3 regions of the Paraliobacillus sp. JSM ZJ581 genome follow, and region 2 is predicted to be linked to each of the others. Evidence: riboswitches for the same ligand, from Rfam matches in the RefSeq annotation. Region 2 holds a riboswitch; each other region holds the start of a gene.
What was found. Region 2 has a riboswitch for thiamine pyrophosphate ahead of thiT (energy-coupled thiamine transporter ThiT). Riboswitches for the same ligand answer to the same signal wherever they lie in the genome.
Positions count from the first base shown of each region.

Region 1: linked by a shared signal. The riboswitch ahead of ACH6CY_RS04060 (ABC transporter substrate-binding protein) and the one ahead of thiT (energy-coupled thiamine transporter ThiT) in region 2 are both predicted to bind thiamine pyrophosphate.
Region 3: linked by a shared signal. The riboswitch ahead of thiD (bifunctional hydroxymethylpyrimidine kinase/phosphomethylpyrimidine kinase) and the one ahead of thiT (energy-coupled thiamine transporter ThiT) in region 2 are both predicted to bind thiamine pyrophosphate.

Region 1 covers NZ_JBISEP010000004.1:69,517-77,903, forward strand. The annotation lists gene ACH6CY_RS04055 (M42 family metallopeptidase) at 1-870, shown strand, start outside; TPP riboswitch at 1,003-1,112, shown strand; gene ACH6CY_RS04060 (ABC transporter substrate-binding protein) at 1,220-2,218, shown strand; gene ACH6CY_RS04065 (thiamine-binding protein) at 2,243-2,533, shown strand; gene ACH6CY_RS04070 (ABC transporter permease) at 2,589-3,347, shown strand; gene ACH6CY_RS04075 (ABC transporter ATP-binding protein) at 3,340-4,077, shown strand; gene ACH6CY_RS04080 (DsbA family oxidoreductase) at 4,168-4,872, opposite strand; gene ACH6CY_RS04085 (DedA family protein) at 5,189-5,791, shown strand; gene ACH6CY_RS04090 (RluA family pseudouridine synthase) at 5,853-6,539, shown strand; gene ACH6CY_RS04095 (nuclear transport factor 2 family protein) at 6,687-7,040, shown strand; gene ACH6CY_RS04100 (hypothetical protein) at 7,070-7,321, shown strand; gene ACH6CY_RS04105 (DNA-3-methyladenine glycosylase I) at 7,339-7,902, shown strand; gene ACH6CY_RS04110 (purine/pyrimidine permease) at 7,950-8,387, opposite strand, start outside.
Region 2 covers NZ_JBISEP010000003.1:76,285-81,012, reverse strand. The annotation lists gene ACH6CY_RS03320 (EAL domain-containing protein) at 61-2,298, shown strand; TPP riboswitch at 2,367-2,464, shown strand; gene thiT (energy-coupled thiamine transporter ThiT) at 2,534-3,103, shown strand; gene ACH6CY_RS03310 (sodium:solute symporter family protein) at 3,303-4,728, opposite strand, start outside.
Region 3 covers NZ_JBISEP010000005.1:90,797-99,183, forward strand. The annotation lists gene ACH6CY_RS04935 (CynX/NimT family MFS transporter) at 145-1,323, opposite strand; gene lepB (signal peptidase I) at 1,520-2,065, shown strand; gene ACH6CY_RS04945 (transcriptional regulator SplA domain-containing protein) at 2,123-2,383, shown strand; gene splB (spore photoproduct lyase) at 2,376-3,404, shown strand; TPP riboswitch at 3,608-3,710, shown strand; gene thiD (bifunctional hydroxymethylpyrimidine kinase/phosphomethylpyrimidine kinase) at 3,811-4,650, shown strand; gene thiM (hydroxyethylthiazole kinase) at 4,628-5,431, shown strand; gene thiE (thiamine phosphate synthase) at 5,435-6,064, shown strand; gene ACH6CY_RS04970 (HIT family protein) at 6,152-6,556, opposite strand; gene ACH6CY_RS04975 (PspC domain-containing protein) at 6,705-6,809, opposite strand; gene ACH6CY_RS04980 (hypothetical protein) at 6,869-7,111, opposite strand; gene ACH6CY_RS04985 (GNAT family N-acetyltransferase) at 7,374-8,384, shown strand; gene ACH6CY_RS04990 (nucleotidyltransferase domain-containing protein) at 8,387-8,387, shown strand, end outside.

The DNA of each region.
Region 1 (8,387 bases), on a different contig from region 2:
GAAACACAACATCGAATGTTAACCGCACATGTAGACACGTTAGGTGCGATGGTGAAAGAAATCAAATCCAACGGTCGATTGAAGTTAGATTTAATCGGTGGATTTGTTTATCCTTCAATTGAAGGAGAGTATTGTAAGATTGAAACAGCTAACGATACAGTAATTACGGGTACTATTTTAATGCATCAAACTTCTGTCCATGTTTATAAAAATGCTGGAAGTGCAGAAAGAAACCAATTAAATATGGAAGTTCGTTTAGATGAAAAAGTAAAAAATGAAGAAGATGTACGTGCGCTTGGTATTGAAGTTGGCGATTTTGTTTCCTTCGATCCTCGTGTACAATTAACTGATGCCGGATTTATTAAATCAAGACATTTAGATGATAAGGCAAGTGTTGCTATACTCATTCAATTATTGAAAAGAATCAAACTAGAAAATATTTTACTACCATATACGACACATTTTCTTATTTCAAATAATGAGGAAATAGGATATGGAGGCAATTCTAATATTACACCAGAAACTGTGGAATATTTAGCTGTAGACATGGGAGCAATCGGTGATGGACAGCAGACAGATGAATATACTGTTTCGATTTGTGCAAAAGATTCAAGTGGACCATACCATTATGGGCTTAGAAAACATTTAGTGGAGTTGTGTGAAAAAAATCAAATTGGATACAAATTAGATATTTATCCACATTATGGTTCTGATGCCTCTGCTGCGATAAAAGCGGGTCATGATATCGTCCATGGTTTAATTGGACCAGGCATTGACTCCTCACATGCGTATGAGCGCACTCATGAAGATGCGCTAGTCGAAACAGAAAAACTATTGTATTATTATGTTCAATCTGAATTAGTCGAGTAAAAAGCATGGATTACAGCGAACAATCAATATATATTTTGTAGTAGATATAAAGAATGCATTTATCCAAATAAATAATACTTGCAATTAAATTCTACCTATGGCAAAGTGGATAGTGTAGAAAATTGAATAGGTTGTTTCATGTGGGGGGACCGGTGTTGCCGGTTGAGATTGTATCCAGAAGATACTGACCCTTGGAACCTGATCTGGCTGAGACCAGCGTAGGGAACATATCTGGACACGTAAATCATCATTGATATGATAAGGTATGCACGCTATAGCTCTCGCTTAGCGTGCTTTTTTGTTTCGTGTTGTATGTTCCTCTAAAAATAACTTAAGGGGGGAATTATTTATGTTAAAGAAATGGAGTTTGTTAGCTATCAGTGTTTTATTTTTTATTACGGGGTGTGCGAGTGAGGAAAATCAAGAAGAAGTAACAGATGAATCATTAGAAAAAGTGAAATTGGTGCTAGATTGGACGCCAAATACGAATCATACTGGTTTTTACGTTGCACAAGAAAAGGGCTATTTTGAAGAAGAAGGATTAGAGGTGGAAATTGCATTACCAGGTGAAACAGGTGCAAATCAAGTAGTCGCATCAGGAAAAGCAGCATTTGGTATTAGCGCACAAGAACAAATAACAGAAGCTCGAACACAAGATATTCCTATTGTTTCCATTGCGGCGATTATTCATCATAATACATCTGGATTTGCATCACCAGCTGATAAAAATATAACGTCGCCAGCTGACTACGTTGGTAAAACCTATGGAGGTTGGGGTGCGCCAGTAGAATCTGCAGTGCTTGATTCATTAATGAAACAAGAAAACGCTAGTGTTGAGGATGTTAATATTATTAATGTGGGCAATACAGATTTCTTTACTTCGGTAAAGCGTGATATCGATTTTTCATGGATCTATTATGGCTGGACTGGTGTAGAAGCTGAATTGCGTGGAATGGAACTAAACATGCAGTATTTAACGGATTATTCGGATAAACTAGATTATTATACCCCTGTAATTACATCTAATGAGACAATGATTCAAGAGAATCCAAAAACGATTGAAAAATTTATTCGTGCTGTTTCAAAAGGCTATCAATTCGCAATTGATAACCCTGAAAAAGCAGCTGATATTTTAATAGAATCTGTACCTGACTTAGATGACGAGTTAGTTAAGGCAAGTCAAAAATGGTTGTCACCTAAGTATCAAGCAGATGCAAAAAAATGGGGCATACAGGATGTGGAAGTTTGGCAGGATTATGCGAACTGGATGTATGAGAATGAATTGTTAGACGGAGAATTAGACGCTGAATCAGCATTCACCAATCAATTCTTACCTGAAGATAAATAAAGAACTCGGAAAGGAATGAGCAGTATGGCCAATGCATTAGTTAGTATTCAAATTATTCCAAAGTTAAAAAATGGTGGAGATACGATTCCACTTGTTGATGCAGCAATTGCTGTAATTGACGATTCTGGAGTGAAATATGAGGTACATCCATTAGAAACAACAATGGAAGGGCAATTAACAAAATTATTCGCTGTTATAGAACAAATGAATCGAAAAATGATTGAGCTAGGGAGTTTAAGTGTAATTTCACAGGTGAAAGTATTCTACAAACCCGATGGTACGTCTATGGATCGATTAACAGAAAAGTATCATTAAGATTGGAGGAATGGCGAATCTGTTTCTTATATTGATACAGATTCGCATTTTATTTATGAAAAAAATAGTAAGACGCTATAGTCCAATATTTGTTATTATCGTAATTTTGTTTATTTGGCAATGGAGCAGTCAGTTATTTTCTATTCCTAGATGGCTATTGCCAGCACCAACAGTTATTCTAAATGAAGCAATCAACGGTTGGGATTCATATACCTATCACCTTGTATCAACAACTTATTTGTCTATCGGTGGTTTGATAATTGGTGTTAGTGTTGGATTGATCGTCGCGATGGCTTTACACTTATTACCGGTTGTTAGACAAGCGGTTTACCCATTACTCATTCTTTCTCAGAACATTCCTATTATTGTTCTGGCACCATTACTTGTCATTTGGTTTGGTTTTGGGGTTTTGCCTAAACTGATCATTATTACACTCGTTTGTTTTTTTCCTATTGTAGTAGCAACGTTGGACGGATTTCGACAAACATCATCTGAACTCATACATTATATGCAAATGGCAGGTGCAACAAAAGGACAACGCTTTCTTAAACTAGAATTCCCGCATGCATTACCTGCCATCTTTTCCGGATTAAAGATATCTGCTACATATAGTGTAATGGGAGCAGTTATATCTGAATGGCTTGGTGCGAATAAAGGTATTGGTGTCTATATGACGTTGGCGCAATCATCGTTTCGAACAGATCGTGTATTTGTAGCGATTGGTTTTATTATGGTACTATGCTTAGTCTTTTTTGCCGTAATATTAATACTTGAAAAAGTCATGTTAAAAGGTGGGAGGCACGTTAATGGGTGAATTAGTAGCAACAAACATTGCGAAAACATTTAATGGGAAAAAGATATTAGCAGGTCTTTCTTTTACCGTGAAAGAAGGAGAATTTGTCACTATTTTAGGGCCTTCTGGAAGCGGGAAAAGTACACTTTTTCATTTAATTGGTGGGATGCTTCAACCGGATGATGGTACATTCATCCTTGATCAAGAAGAGATCACGGGCAAACGTGGGGCGATAAGCTACACGCCACAATCACCTTCTTTACTGCCATGGCGTACGGTACTTAAAAATGTAGTGTTAGGCTCAGAAATTAGTGGTGAGGTAGATAACGATAAGGCTCGGTATATGTTGGGAAAAGCAGGGCTACAAGGGTATGAACATGCATATCCACATCAGTTATCTGGTGGAATGCGTCAGCGTGTCGCTTTCGTGAGAGCATTGCTTAGTCCACAAAAGTTTATCTGTTTGGATGAGCCTTTTTCAGCATTAGATGAATTTACACGATTAGAAATGCAGCAATGGTTGTTAAAGATTTGGGAAGAAAACAAAAAATCGATTCTGTTTGTCACACATAATATTGAAGAAGCACTATATTTATCTGATCGAATTCTTGTTTTGTCAAAAAAACCAGCAACGATAGTAGAAGAATATATGCTGCCATTTGCTAGACCACGTGATCAAAATCTATTTCTGACAGATGAGTTTTTACAATGGAAACGGGAGATATATCAAGCATTACAAGGGAGCTTATAAATGAATGGTTTAAACAAGAGAAACCGAACGGAATGATCGTTCGGTTTTTAATATTTAGTATTTATTTTCTTATCAAGCTCGTAAAAAACTTTAGACATTACAAGAGTCATCTGTGCAGACACCGTTGTCTGTAGATGAAAGATTTTCAAATTGCGGTTTTTCTTCGGCCCATACTTTTTCTAAAGCAGATGTAAATGTTTCTAATGGCTGTGCTCCAGAAATTGCATATTTTGAATTGATTATAAAGAAAGGGACACCAGAAACACCATACTTTTTAGCTAATGCTTCATCGTCACGAACTTCTTTGGCATATGCATTTTCATCATGTAAGATTTCAAGTGATTGCTCTCGATCTAAACCAACAGACTCAGCAATGTTTGCTAATGTATCGTGATCGCCAAGATTTATATTTTCAGTAAAATAACCATGTAGTAGCTGTTCTGTTATGGCAGTATCCTTATTGAATTTTTTGGCAAATTTAACTAGACGATGAGCCATAAAGGTGTTGGTTGGTATCATATTATCAAAATGATAAGTTAATCCTACCGTTTTTGCCTGGTTACCAATATTTTCATTTGTTTTTTTTGCTTCGTCTAGAGACATGTTGTATTTTTCAGCTATTGCTTCGTGAATCGTTTTTTCACTATTCACTGGTGAATTAGGATCTAATTCAAAACTTTTATATTCTACTTCAACGTTTTCACGATGTTCGAAATTATCTAGTGCTTTTTCTAATCTTCGTTTTCCAATATAACAAAACGGACAAACAAAATCAGACCATACTTCTATTTTCATCATAACAAAACCCCCATTTTTTGATTACTATGTTTTGAAAATAATGTGAATATACTCAGCAAGTAATCAAGACTTAATTATTATCATGCCATAACCGTACTAAGAAATAAAAATATATGCTCATACATACGTAAAACTTAATAGGCATAGGTAATTTATCATAATGTTTGTCTTGCATGAATTTCACTTAAAACGCATAATGTAACTGGAGTAGATTTGTTAGTAGAATAACAGGATAGTTTGTCAGATTTACATATACATTTAGTTTTCTTAATTTAAATATAAAGAGATTGAATCAAAGATAGGATGAAGATAAATGCAAGATTGGTTACTTGAAATTATGAATAATTATGGTTATATCGGAATTATATTTTTAATCGCTGTAGAAAATATTTTTCCACCAATTCCATCTGAAGTTATATTAACATTTGGGGGTTTTTTAACAACGACAACATCACTAACTATGTTCGGTGTTGTAATAGCTTCGACACTCGGTTCAGTATTTGGTGCTGTCGTACTTTATGTTGTTGGAGCGTCTATATCCACAGCAACGCTTAAGAAATTTGTAGCTAAACGTGGTCACTATCTACGTTTAGAACAAAATGATGTTGACCGTGCGATACATTGGTTCAATAAATATGGGGCTTGGAGTGTTTTTATTTGTCGCTTTATACCACTTATAAGAAGTTTGATTTCTGTACCAGCTGGACTAGCAAAAATGCGATTTATTCCTTTTTTATTGTTAACAACAATTGGCACATTGCTATGGAATACAGTATTGGTTGGCCTAGGTGCATATGTTGGAGCGTCTTGGAATGAGATTGTTACGTATATGGATACGTATTCTAATATTCTCTACGTTGTACTTGGATTAGCATTTATTGCGCTAATTGGTGTTTATATTTATAAGAGAAAATAATTTTGTTCATGCTATAATGTTATGCTATTCTTGTAAGGAACATTGAAAGAGGAGAAATTTTATGGATATTCCAATATTGTACGAAGATAATCATTTATTAATTGTAGAAAAACCAGTCAATATACCTGTTCAGGAGGATCAATCTAGGGATCTCGACTTATTAACGATGTTAAAGCAAGATATAAAAATTCGATATGATAAGCTTGGAAACGTATATTTGGCATTATTACATCGCCTAGATCGCCCAGTAGGTGGAGCAATGGTGTTCGCGAAAACATCTAAAGCTGCATCTCGTATGGCAGACAAAATAAGAAAACATGAAATGAGAAAACAATATCTTGCTGTTGTTCGAGGTGAAATAGAACAAAAAGCAGGAGAGTGGCAAGACTATTTAGTAAAAGATCACAAGAAGAATCAAGTACGTGTTGCAAGAAAAACAGAAGCAAAAGCGAAAAAGGCGATACTAGATTATCACGTTTTAGCAATAGCAGACGGACTGAGCTTAGTAAAGATTAATTTACAAACAGGAAGGCCTCATCAAATTAGAGTGCAATTTGCATCTAGAGGTTATCCTTTATATGGTGATCAAAAATATGGTTCAAAGGTAAATAAGATTGGACAACAGATTGCTTTATGGTCACATCAATTGACTTTCAATCATCCAGTTAAGGTTGAGGAGGTTTTACAGACATCGACTCCACCAAATAATTATCCTTGGGATATATGGGGAAAACATCCATTTATGTAATAATGTAATTAGTTTTATAATTAAACCGTTAGCAGCTAAATGAACAAGTACTTTGGCTGCTTTTTGAATCGATTAAACAAGTGTAAATCGATTAATCGTAAAAAACAATATGCTATACTAAATACAAATAGATGCAGGAGGATTTGAATGAATAAGCATGCATTTTTTAGGGAGTTTAATGAAGCGTTAATGCACGGAAATATCACACATATTTTAGAAAGTGTCACAGCTGATGTGACATGGGAAATGATTGGTAATGATACGATTTACGGCAGAGATGCACTCATTGAAGCCCTCGCTGGAATGGATCAAACAATGGCATATAAATTGAAAATGGAACACATCATCATAGACGGTGCAGAAGCAGTAGTTAATGGAATCATTGAAGTGACTACGAGATTAAATGAACTAAAAACGTATGGTTTTTGTGATATCTATCAATTAGCTGAAAATGATGCTGATAAAATAAACAAAATAACAAGTTATGTGATTCAAAAATAGTTGAATTTTAAAGTATGGAGGACGGAGATATGAGTGAAGATAAGCAAGCTGAAACCAAAGAACAATTACTATTGCAAGCTGTAAAAACACAGCGATCCATTCTTCAACTACTAGATCATACGCTATATGATACATACCAATCAGAAAAAAATAGACCAATAGAAGAACAGAATAAGGAATTACTTTATTTAGCACAACAAGTTCGAACAATTATCGGTAAAAAACCGAAATTGAAGGAAGTATATCGAAAATTGCAAGAAGAGCATGGAGTAGAATTGTGACGGGAGGGCGTATTATAATGAAACGTTGTGATTGGGTCAATGATGATCCTTTATACATTAACTATCATGATCATGAGTGGGGTATACCCGAATATGATGAAAAGAAGTTATTTGAATTGCTCATCCTAGAAGGTGCTCAAGCTGGACTTAGTTGGTATACGGTGTTGAAGAAACGAGCGCATTATCAAAAAGTTTTTGACCAGTTTGATCCCACTAAAATTGCCCATTATTCCGAACAAAAAGTGGAACAATTGCTCCAGGATCCTGGAATTATTCGAAATAAATTGAAAATCCGATCTACTATTACGAATGCTAAAGCTTTTTTAACTATAAAAGAGGAATTCAGTTCATTTTCGTCCTATATATGGCAGTTTGTTGATGGTGAACCAATAATTAATCAGTGGACAACTATTGGAGAAGTACCAGCAACAACAGCTATTAGTGATCAAATGAGTAAAGACTTAAAAAGAAAAGGCTTTAAATTTGTTGGATCAACGATATGCTATGCATTTATGCAAGCGAGTGGAATGGTAAATGATCATATTGAGTCGTGTATTTGTAGAAATAAGATAGGACGATAAATTAGTTAGTGGAATTTAATAATGGATAGAAACAGCTCAACCGAAAGCTATTCGACACAGCTGTTTCTTTGTTCGCGCCATAATTGTTCCAAAAGAATGACTAAACCAGTTCCTACTAGTAATCCGTTGCTCATGATATTTTGAATAATAGAAGGTAATCCATTGAATACATTAGCAGGTAAAAACATCGTTCCCATACCAACAAGGTAAGCGACACCTACAATCGTAATTTTTCGTTGATCTAGTTCTGTAAGTGTCATATTTTTAATGGCTAACCCAACGAGTTGCACAAAGGATGCCATTAATGCTGCATTCGCAACAGGAGCAGGGATTGTTGCGATAAAAGTAACCAATGGTGGGAAAAAGGCAATAATAATTAAAATAATTGTTGCGTATACAAAGGGTATTTTTCTTTTTTGTCCAGTTAATGCGATGAAGCCAGATGATGTTGCTAATGGGACATTGGCAATAGTAGAGAAAAGTCC
Region 2 (4,728 bases):
TTTCTATAAGAAATAACCTTTTTGCTAGTTATAGTATTTATATTAAAGGTCGGGATGCTTATGTTATTTTCAAAACCAAAAATAATTACGTCAATATTAATTCTAACTGTTTTATATTTTGTCTTTCTATTATTTATTCAAGATATGGAAGGGATACATACGTTTGTAAATATTTGTGTATCTATTGTGGTTAGTCTAGTTGGATTTAAATGGGTGTGTCAAGCTAGCTTGATAACAAAAGAAAGAAGACGTCGTTTTTGGCTAATTATTGCAATAGGTTTGTTCTTTTTTTGCGTTGCTAATTTTATTTGGTTATATATGTTAGTTTTTTTTCAAGCAACAACATTCCCGATCGCTTCTCTACCAGTACTAGTCATCGCATATGTTTCTTTTTTAGTTGCACTGCTTTATAAAATAAAGACAATTGAAATGAAGGAATCAGTACAATCTTTTTTCTTTACTATTAGTGTATTTGTGACATTTATTATTGTAGTTCATATTTACTACTTTGTTCAACCGATTATGTCACTTGTGGATTATTCTAAAGGCATGACATTTTTTATTTTAGTTTTTCAAATATGTACACTGAGTATCCTGTTTGCGAATGTTTTCTTGTTTTATATATCTCGAAAAAGTATGGAAAAAGACTCGATTTTATTTCTTGTATCAGGCATGTTCTTTCATATGATAGGGGTTATTCTATATTTTTACTTTTCCGTTAATAATATGAGTGTTGTCATTGCCTACTCTCTTTGGACACTAGGTTTATTATTTTTTCTCCTTTCAGCAAAATTAGTAAAAGAGTATACGGAAGTTTCGGAATGGAAGATGGTGAAATATGTAGAAAGTAAAGAGTCTATATTACCGTATATTATTATTCTCATTTTATTGATTATGCTAATGGAAAGCTACCATTGGAAAATAAATGTATTGATGATTGGTATGATTATTATGCTGCTAATGATTATCGGTAGGCAGTGGTATGTCATGCAACGGAACAAAGAGTTAATGCAAGAATATAGCTATCTAGCATTTCACGACACGTTAACAGAGTTAAAAAATCGAACGAAATTTACGAAAGATTTAGAAACTATCATGGAAGAATCCGAGAGAACATCACAGCCTTTTTTAATGTTTTTGATGGATTTAGACCAATTTAAAAGTATAAATGATACAATGGGTCATAATGTAGGTGATAGGCTCTTATCCGAAGCGGCAAAGCGTTTAAAGCATGCTTTTGAGCCCGTCGGCACCGTTTATCGTATCGGTGGAGATGAATTTGTAATTATTGTGCCAAATGTAAGAAGAGTATTTGGCACGCTATATGCTAAAACAATATTACATTTATTTTCCAGTCCTTTTATAATAAAAAATCATACGATTACTATTTCACCTAGTATTGGTATTAGTGTTTATCCAGATGATGGACAAGAACAGGATACTTTGCTTCATCATACTGATGCAGCGATGTATTTATCAAAACAAAAAGGAAAAGCACAATATTGTTATTTTAATCAACAACTTTATCAAACTATTTTAAGAAAACGAAATATAGAAGTAGAGTTAAAACAAGCAATTGAATTCGAGCAATTTTCATTATATTTTCAGCCTAAAATTAATCTTACAAATGAAAGTGTAATAGGGTTTGAAGCATTTATACGCTGGGATCATCCAAGATTAGGATTGGTTTCCCCACGTGAATTTATCCCGATAGCAGAAGAGACTGGATACATTTTTGCAATTGATGAATGGGTTCTTTTACGTGCTTGTGAGCAGTTCAAACAGCAATTGGATGCAGGACGTGATAATTTGACTGTATCTGTAAATGTTTCTGCAAAACAACTAGAACAAACATATTTTGGTAAAAAAATTAAAAAGATTTTAGAACAAACAGGGATAGAACCAAAATATTTAGAATTGGAAATAACAGAAAGTGAAATGGGTAATATAGGGCAAACAATTGACACATTAAATGAACTTCATGCGATTGGTGTACGTATCGCAATCGATAATTTTGGTATAGGTTATTCCTCTCTTCATATATTACAATCATTACCGTTTGATACAATTAAAATTGACCAATCTTTTGTATCGCAGTTAGAGGAGAAGGAAAATATATCTGTAATAAAAACAATTATTGATATAGGGTTAAATCTTAACATGGAAGTGATAGCAGAAGGAATAGAGACCGCTTATCAAGCACGAACATTAGCTAATTTAAAATGTGATTATGGGCAAGGGTACTTTTTTTCAAAACCTTTGCCAATCGAACGGCTAAGTCAATTTCTTGAGCAGTAAGTTAAAATAATAGGTGTTTCACTTTACTATTTTCTTCAATGTGATACAATTGGTACCAAACTATATTAAGAAACCACAAGGGGAGCTAAAAGCTGAGATTGAACATTGTTCTGACCCTTTGAACCTGTTAGTTAGTACTAGCGCAGGAATGTGGAATGGCATATATGCAATACGATGTGTGTATATATTAGTTCTCCCTTGAGGTTTTCGATTTGTATAACAAGGGGGATTTTTTATGAAAAAATTAGGATTACTAGCTTTAATTGAAATATCTATTTTTGGGGCATTAGCTTTTCTGTTTGATCTTATCCCATCTATAAAGTTGTCTTCGTCTATCTCCATTTCGTTTGCTATGATTCCAATATTTATTCTAGCATTTCGTTGGGGAATAAAAGTAAGTTTACTGGCGGGATTTCTGTGGGGGCTATTGCAAATTGTGTTAGGCGATGCATATATATTAACTCCTGTTCAGGCATTTATTGAATATTTTATTGCATTTGCATTTATAGGATTTGCAGGTTTATTTTATCCAGTTATTCAGAAAAGTCTTCGCTCATCTAATAAAACGAAAACAGCAGTTTGGATTATTGTAGCTACGTTTGTTGGAAGCTTGGCTCGCTATTTCTGGCACTTTGTTGCTGGGTTTATCTTTTGGGGAGAATATGCGCCAGAAGATATGAATGTTGTACTATTCTCATTTTTAACAAATGGTGTTACGATGTTAGGTGCATTTGTTTTTTGTTCTATTTTACTTGTTTTGCTAATCAGCACATCACCAAGATTAATTATAAGAGATCGAATATAAAAAAAGAGATTAAATCTAGTTAACTAGGTTTAATCTCTTTTTAGTTGCTTAGCGTAAATTACCAATGACGTTGTACGTCGACAAATGCTAAAGTTAGCTACATCCAATTATTATTAAGATTTCTATCACCTTTTTATACGATAAATTAACATTTATCGATTCAGTCCATCCATCGCTAACCGAATATTTATGCTTTGGTTTATTGCATTTGATCAATAGGCACATTTGCTGTTTGGGAATAATATTGCACTTCTCTCTTTTCACGCACAAATAAAATGATCGTTAGGAATAAGGTGACGATCGTTGAAAAACCTAATAAGCCTAGTAAACCTAGCTCATGCAATAGTTTGAAAAAAACAACAGTAGAAATAGCCAGCACTACACTAAAGTAGACAGCAAGATAATCTTTTATTGAATGATTTTTTAAAGATACCTGTATATTCCGATAATTCGTTAAAAGGGTGACGCTAATAATTGTTAAAACATTGGTAGACATACCGATCCATACAGGATGAATATCTAAAAAGAAAACAGTAGGTTGCCATCCCCCTAAATGATACCATAGTAGTCCAGTAACAAAACCTGTGAGTAAAGAACTAACGACCGCATGTTTTGTAACAACAGGCCAAAATAATGCTGCAACTACTGGAGCAAATGTAGCAGCATTTCTTGTTGTCCATGCAAGTACATTCCACCAAGCAGATTGTTCTGTTCGTAGCAACCCAAATATTATCATTAACCCTGTAAGTAACAGCAGAGAAAGCTTTGTATAGTGAACTAACTGTATACTTGTTGTATTTGGGAAAATGGCACTCCCTACGTCTTTTCCCAAACTAGTAGCACCAGAAAATTGACATGGTGCTCCCCAACTCAATGCACAAGCCCAAATTCCCAAGAAAAACAATCCAACTAAGGGGGCAGGTAAAACTTCCATTAAATATTTTGGTAAGGCAACTAATCCAAGTGTTTCTCCTGGAATAACGATTGCCGCTGCTAAACCAAATAGAATACCACATATAATAAAAGGAATACCTAGAAAAACAGCTCCGATTACCCCTTTTTGCCCCTCTTCAGGTGTTCTGCAGGATAAAGCCATTTGAAATGCAGCTTGTGCTAAAATGACATTTACTAAAAAAGTGCCAAACCATGCAACAATTACTTGAATCCCTACTGCATCGAAATGAAACATGGATGGATTAGTTTGAGCAAGTTGCACTAAACCCTCTATACCTGGGTTAATAAAAAAAGCGATCGTGCCAATAATAAACATGCTCAAAAATACAGTACTGTTCATTGTTTGTGTGAAAGCAACCGACCACATTCCCCCAGCTTGTAAATAGATAAACAATAAAATAGCTGTAAATGCAATCGAGACACTAAGAGAAATATTTGTAAACACATTTAGTGCAGAAGCAAAGGCGATAGCAGTTGCAACCGACCACATTGGAAAAGCAAAAGCAGTAATTAATCCAGCAATTCCTTTGGCAGCTCGACCAAATTGATCACCAATTAATCCAGATACGGTAACCATCATACGTTTGCGAAATGACTTAATCATTAACAATGCAATAATTAAAACTTGAACCGTTTCAGCAATGCCATACCAAATAGCAGAAATACCTGTA
Region 3 (8,387 bases), on a different contig from region 2:
TATATATACGTTTTAAATTTAAAAAAAGCTCCAATATATTAAAAAAAAGGGGCAAAGCATGTGTTCAATTCATGCTTTGCCAGCTCTATCATCTATTAATTTACAACAATACATGAATGGATAAACATTTCTTACACCAAAAAATCACACATATTTATCTCTTGTAGCACCAATACCAAATACTATCATTAAAATTGATATAAGTAGAATAACGATGATTGGAATGGTCCAAGAATGGCTAAAATCATAAATAGAGCCAATCAGAATGGGGCCAATTGCTGCGAGTAAATAGCCAAATGACTGTGCCATGCCAGATAGTTGGGCTGATTGCTTTGCGTGCTTTGCTCGTAACCCTAATAATGTAAGAGCTAAACTCATACTTCCACCTTGAGCAAATCCAATTAGTGTAATGAAAAGGGCGAGAAAATGGAAGGAATCAGCTAATAAAATACCACTAAATCCGATAATTGCTATGGATCCGAGTGTAATAATAATACTTTGTTGTTTTTTTAACCGTCCTGCAATGATTGGAGTCAAGAAAGCAGTGGGCAAACTAACAAATTGCATATACGATAATAACCAACCACTTGTTGCAATGGAAACGCCTTGTGCTTGTAATATTTCAGGCAACCAAGAGATGGTTACGTAAAATAAAAACGATTGTAATCCCATAAATAATGTGACTTGCCATGCTAAAAAAGAGCGTAGAAGATTACTTCCAGTTGTTGCAAAGAAATCAAGTTCAGTTGTTTTTGGTTGAGTGCGATATAGAATGAACCATATAATAAGAGCGATGAATGTTAGAGTAGACCAAATGGCTAAGGTATACTCCCATCCTAATCCTGCTGTTTCAGCTAGTGGAACACTTACACCAGAGCCAATAGCGGCAAAAACGGACATGCAAGTTGTGTACACGCCAGTCATTGGGCCAATGTGATTAGGAAATTTTTCTTTAATAATACCTGGCAATAATACATTACAAATGGCAATGCCTAACCCGATAAAAGTTGTTCCAGCATACAATGGAATGCTATGAGGAATTATACGAGTAATGATACCAAGGAATAAAAGAATTAGTCCGATTAGGACGGAAAGTTCATTGCCTACGCGGTTACGTAGTTTTGGTGCTAATGGCGACATAATTGCAAAAGAGAGTAGTGGTAAACTAGTGATTAGTCCAACATTCCAATTTGCTAATCCCATTTGATCACGGATAGTACCAACTAATGGGCCGACCGATGTGATCGCAGGCCGTAGATTGAAAGCTACAAAAATAATTCCAATCACAAATAATATATTTTTTGTTGAAAAACGTTTCGACATAACGACAACTCCAAATGAATAAAGTGTTATATAAAGATAGTATAAAACAGTAGGGCATACCTAGCAACTTTCCAAAAAAGTATTTTCTTAGGACAATTAAAAGATTCATTCACATAACGATACAGATAAGTGATAGAATAATAGAAATAATACTTTTGATTAAAATATAGATTATTATAGAAAGAAGTGGAAATTTATGCTTAATGGGATTGTACGTGAGCTATTCTCGTGGCTAAAAGCAATCATTATTGCATTAGTGATTGTGTTTGTAGTACGAGAATTTTTAATAACGCCTTCGATTGTCAAAGGAGAGTCCATGTTTCCAACATTTCAAGATGGAGACCGTATTATGATTAGCAAGGTCACTCCAATTGATCGATTTGATGAAATTGCTTTTCAAGCCCCAGATGCCGATGAAAATTATGTGAAGCGAGTAATCGGATTACCAGGCGACTCGATTGAAATGAAGGATGATGTACTATATATTAATGGAACAGCGTATCAAGAAGAATATTTAACCGATGAGAAGCAAGCTTTTTTCGGTAATTCTTTTACGGAAAATTTCACACTGGAACAAATAACAGGAGAGACGGTGGTGCCAGATGGATACTTATTTGTTTTAGGTGATAATCGTCCAGTCAGTAGAGATAGTCGTAGGTTTGGCTTTATTGAAGAAGATTCGGTTATCGGTGATGTTGTCTTTCGTATTTGGCCATTAAATGCCATTGGTATACCTAAATAATATTTTTTTTCATTCAGGAGACACTACACCTAACTTAAAGAAAGTTAGGTGAAAGATATGGAAATAGAAAACAAATCTTTTCATCCAGGTGACGTTGCTTATGTGATTATAAGAAATCCACATGTTCAAGGTGTTGCCAATGTTCAGCAGGCTGCAGTGGTAAATCATCCTAATCGTCCAAATGAGTTAGCATTATTCATGTATGAAACATATTACCCGCTTTCTGAGGAAGTTGCTATTTATCAAACAGAGCATGAGGCAGAGGTAGCTTTCCAACAAGCATTCGGTAATACGGAAGTTGAGGGATACGATGGTTAAGCCATTTGTCCCTCAATTAGTTTATTTTGAACCTAAAGCAATGGATTATCCATTAGGGAAGTCATTGTATGAAAAATTTTCTAATATGGATATAGAAATTAGAGAAACGACGTCACATAATCAAGTTCGCAATTTACCTGGAGATAATGATTTTCAAAAGTATCGTAACGCTAAATCAACACTTGTGGTGGGTCTCAGAAAAACATTAAAATTTGATACGTCAAAGCCTTCTGCAGAATATGCAATACCGTTTGCGACAGGATGTATGGGGCACTGTCATTATTGTTACTTACAAACAACGATGGGAAGTAAGCCGTATATTCGCACGTATGTGAATACCGAAGAAATTTTTGATGCTGCGGAAGCATACATGAAGGAAAGGTCACCTGAGATAACTCGCTTTGAAGCCTCTTGTACATCTGATATTGTTGGGATTGATCATCTAACACATACGTTAAAAGGAGCAATTGAATATTTTGGTCAGTCCGATCATGGTCGATTACGATTTGTAACAAAATTTGCTCATGTTGATCATCTTTTAGATGCTGATCATAAAGGAAAGACACGCTTTCGTTTTAGTATAAATGATGATTATGTCATTAAGTTTTTTGAACCGGGTACTTCTAGATTACATGAGCGATTGGAAGCCGCTGCTAAGGTTGCACAGGCAGGTTATCCATTAGGTTTTATTATTGCGCCTATATATTTACATGATGGGTGGAGAGAAGGTTATATTTCTATGTTAGAAAAATTAGAGGCAACACTTCCTCCTGAAGCAAAGAAAGATTTAACCTTTGAGCTTATCCAACATCGCTTTACAAAACCGGCAAAACGAGTGATTCAAAAAAATTATCCAATGACAAAATTGGAATTAAATGAATCGAAGCGAAAAACCAAATGGGGAAGATATGGGATATGGAAGTATGTCTACACGGATCAAGAGCAAGAAGAGATGAAACAAGTGTTTATTGAAACAATTAAAAAATTATTTCCAACTGCTTTTGTTGAATATTTTACGTGATCTTAGATTATTCATAGTAAATGTTAATGCTACGGTAATTTTTAGATACTTCACTTTCCACTGGCGAGGCTTCGTGTCTAAAGATTACTAACAAATCAATTCTTTCATATAAGTATAAATCATGATGTGTGATTTAAAAGTTATGCCGCATATTTGACAAATAAGTGAAATAATGATTAATTTAGATTATACTATGAATAAATAGAAACCACTAGGGGCGCCTACCGGCTGAGATAAAGAGTATTCTTTGGTCCCTTTGAACCTGAACTGGGTCATGCCAGCGTAGGAAAGTGGAGTCGGTTCATTGAATTGATGCAACAAGATAGATAAATGCATTCAACCACTCCATTGCTTAGGAGTGGTTTTTCTTATTTGGTATGTATTCGATTGCAGAGGAGGAGAATAAATGAGCAATATTGTTCATGCACTAACTATTGCGGGGACGGATCCAACAGGTGGTGCTGGTATTCAAGCCGATTTAAAAACTTTTCAAGAACGTGAAGTGTATGGGATGAGTGTACTAACATCTGCCGTTGCACAAAACACACAAGGGGTACAAGCTGTGCATCATCTGCCAATTGATTTTATTGAAAAACAATTAGATGCTGTTTTTCAAGATATCAAACCTCATGCGATTAAAACAGGCATGCTTTCTACAGTTGAAATGATGGAGCTTATTGCAACATATGTATCACCAGACAGTATACCGTATGTGATTGATCCAGTAATGGTTTCTACTAGTGGAGATGCTTTAATGGAAGAGAGTTCGCGCAAGGTGATTCGAGATACATTAGTACCTAAAGCAACGGTTGTCACACCAAACATTCCAGAAGCTGAAATCTTAGTAGGTTTTACCATTAAAAATGAAGAAGATATGAAAAAAGCAGCCAAAGTCATTGTGGAAGATTTAGGTGCAACATCTGCAGTTGTTAAAGGTGGACATTTAGATGGAAAAGCAGTTGATGTATTTTATGATAGGGAATTTCATTTTTTAGCGGTCAATCGAATAGAGACGAAAGATACACATGGTACAGGGTGTACGTTCTCAGCTGTCATTACAGCTGAACTTGCAAAAGGGAAATCAACATTGGAAGCAGTAAAATTAGGCAAACAATTTATTACTGATGCGATTCGTTATCCATTAAACATCGGGAAAGGGAATGGTCCAACGAATCACTGGGGTTATCGATTACAAGGACTACCAAATCAAGGGGGAAATAATAATGAGTCTAACAACACTGATTAATGCTGTTCGTCAGAAAAATCCGTTGGTTCATAATATTACGAACGAAGTAGTTGTAAATTTTACTGCGAATGGATTGTATGCAATAGGTGCTTCACCTGTGATGGCTAACGCAATGGAAGAAGCTGCGGATATGGCAAAAAATGCGGATGCCTTGTTATTAAACATTGGCACATTAACGGGGGACCAAGCTGATGTGATGATCGAAGCTGGAAAAGCTGCCAATGAAAAAGGCATTCCAGTTGTTCTTGATCCAGTTGGTGTAGGTGCAACACCGTATCGCAATCAAGTAGCATCACGAATTTTAAATGAAGTAAAACTAACGATGATTCGCGGAAATGCTGGAGAAGTTAGTCAATTAGTAGGATTAGAAGCACAAGTTCGAGGAGTAGATTCATCGGGTTCATTTGATAACATATCCATTGCACGTCATGCGGAGCAAGAATTAGGAATCCCTGTATTGGTTACTGGAGAAAAAGATGTGATTACGGATGGTAAAGATTTATTTGAAGTATCAAATGGTGCACCTTTATTAACCAAGGTAACAGGAACGGGCTGTTTACTAGGTTCTGTTGTTGCAGCATTCCTAGCAACAGGTGAGAATCATGTTAAAGCAGCCGCTGCTGCTGTTGTCTTTTACAATGTCGCTGCGGAAAAAGCCGCAAAAAATGTGAACCACCCAGGCAGCTTTCAAATTGCATTTTTAGATGCGCTCGCGTCAACAACGAGTGAGGATGTTTCAACACATGCAAAAATAACGCATCGTATTTTAAGTGAGGGATAAAAGATGTTTCGGCAGAAAGATTTAGCTGTATATTTTATTATGGGGAGTAATAATGTTGGTGATAAAGATCCACTAAAGGTGTTGCAAGCCGCCTTAGATGGTGGGATTACGATGTTTCAATTTAGAGAAAAGGGAGAAGGGGCGCTAACTGGCAAGGACAAACGCTTATTAGCAGAGAAAATGAAAGTATTATGCGAACAATGCGATGTCCCGTTTATTGTGAATGATGATGTAGAACTTGCTATTGAAGTGATGGCAGATGGTGTACATGTTGGACAGGAAGACGCTTCGATTGATGAAGTGAAGCAACGTTGTCCAAGCTCATTTATTGTTGGAGTTTCCGCAACAAATGTTATAGAAGCAGAGCAAGCTGCTAAGGCTGGTGCTGATTATATAGGTGCTGGACCTGTCTTTGCTACAAGTACGAAGAAAGATGCAAAGACCCCGATCGGGTTAGAGGGGCTGAAACAAATGAGAGAGAAAATTGGTGACACGCCAATGGTTGCAATTGGAGGCATTAATGCGTCTCACGTATCTTCCATTCTAGCTGCTGGAGCGGATGGTGTATCTGTGATTTCAGCTATCAGTTTAGCTGAAAATCCTGTTAGGTCGGCTAGCCAACTACACGTGTGAAAAATCAATAATTGGGTGAGAAGTTAGTAAAAACACAGGCTGAATGAGGTCTGTGTTTTTAAATTTGGTGATTTTCTATAACTAGTATTATTTAATAAGAGCGTCATCGTCAGTATTTTTAAATATATATCTAATCCCTTTACCGGCAAGTAGTTCATCTTCGTATCTAGGTAACACGTGAAAATGCGAGTGGAATATGTGCTGTCCTGCAACTGCACCGCAATTCCAACCAAGGTTATATCCTTGCGGTTGATAGGTTTTATCTAAGTAATCTTTCACCTCTTGAAGGAGTGTGTATGTTGCATCCCATTCTTCACGTGTTAAATCAAATGCTGTTTCTCTATGTTTTTTAGGGACAATTATTCCTGATCCTTCAAGTTTAGTTCCTTTTTGTTTAGCTTGATCCAACTGTAAAAACAGACAATATTTATTACTCATAATCACGTTCTGAGCTGGTTCTAATTCGGGATGACAAAATAAACAATCTTTCATTGCAACTCTCCTTCGTTAACTATTTTAAGATTTGGATCTATTTGAGATACCACACCAATCTTTTATAAAGACGATGGGCTATCAGGTATTGTGTTGGCAAGAATAATATAAATAAGCAAATTCCATGGTAAAATGATAAAAAGTATTCTTATTCCGAGAGAAGAGATATACAGAAAAATTCTGCAATACCGCCACAAACGCCAGATATAGCTCTATCTGTATAAGACTTTCGTAATTTATTTTGCATTTTCATTCTCCTTTTTAGACAAATTTAAATAAAACGACTTATTAATATTAATAAAAGAAAAAATACTACTGATTGCAATTACATTCATATTCTTTAAAAACAAATTGTTTGTACAAAAGTAGCTCTTTAAAATCTTTTGTAGACGATTCATAAACTTTGACTAAAGGGGCAATATCTATTTTTGCAAATGTTTTTACTTGGTCATACATGTTAGTAGAAGGGTTAATAATATATTCATTCATATCTTCATATAGATTGTTATGTTCACAGACATCATACGTAATGGCAATATAATGTTTTTTAAACATCGTTTTTCCCACCTTGACCTTTTATTTAATGCCTTGTTTTAATATACGTTTATATTAATTTTATTTTAACATAATATTCCTTAAATAAGTTAAATTGGTGATGAGAACTTTTTGATGTGTAATTATATACAGAACTGCTAGAAAGGCTTGAATTAATCTATCTAGCAACCAATAAATCACGAATTACAAGCATACATAACTTTTTTCTATTCTCAGGTCTGTAGCGATATGCTATCGTTAGAAATAGAGAGGATGACATATATTGTTTACCTATAAAATTGATGAAGAGATACAATTGAAAAAGTTGGAACGATCAGATGCAGAGGCTATTTTCTCTTTAACCGATCAATCTCGCGCTTATTTGAGAGAGTGGTTGCCATGGGTGGATGCAACAAAGACGGTACAAGATACAACATATTTTATCAATGGAACGATTAAAGGCTATGCAGATAAAAGATCATTGACGACAGCAATTATTTACCAAGGTGACGTTGTTGGGGTAGTAGGTTTTAACTTGATTGATTGGACAAACAAAACGGCCCATATTGGTTATTGGTTAGGGGAACGTTATCAAGGGAACGGGATTATGTCTCGCGTTGTTCACGGACTAACAACACACGCATTTGACGACCTAGCAATGAACCGTGTAGAGATTAGAGCGGCAATAAGAAACCAGAAAAGTAGATCGATCCCTGAAAGGTTAGGGTTTACGTTTGAAGGGCGAATACGACAAGCGGAAAAATTAGCTGATTATTTTGTTGATCACGCCATTTATAGTATGCTGGCAGAGGAATGGCCACCGCAGCCAAATAAAGCGTCAACAAAAAATTATATTCTCGCCCTTCGTAATTATGTTGGGACACAACCATTAATTATGGCTGGTGCTGGTGTAATGGTCATCAATGATAAACAGGAGTTATTACTTCAGCTACGTTCAGATACACATGATTGGGGATTGCCGGGTGGCGCAATGGAAATTGGTGAAAATTTAGAAGAAACAGCAAAAAGAGAGTTGTTAGAGGAGACGGGGTTGCGTGCGAATAGTCTAAGCTTTATAAAATTTTTATCAGGTGATCATTTATATGATAAATATCCGAATGGCGACCAAGTGTATCATGTTATTTCACTTTTTAAAACTACTGATGTATCAGGAGAATTACAGGTGAATGATGGGGAAAGTAAAGCACTTCGTTATTTTTCATTGGAAAATTTACCGACTCCACTGCATAAAATAACCCAAATCATGCTTGAAGCATACCAAAAGGGTGAATAAATG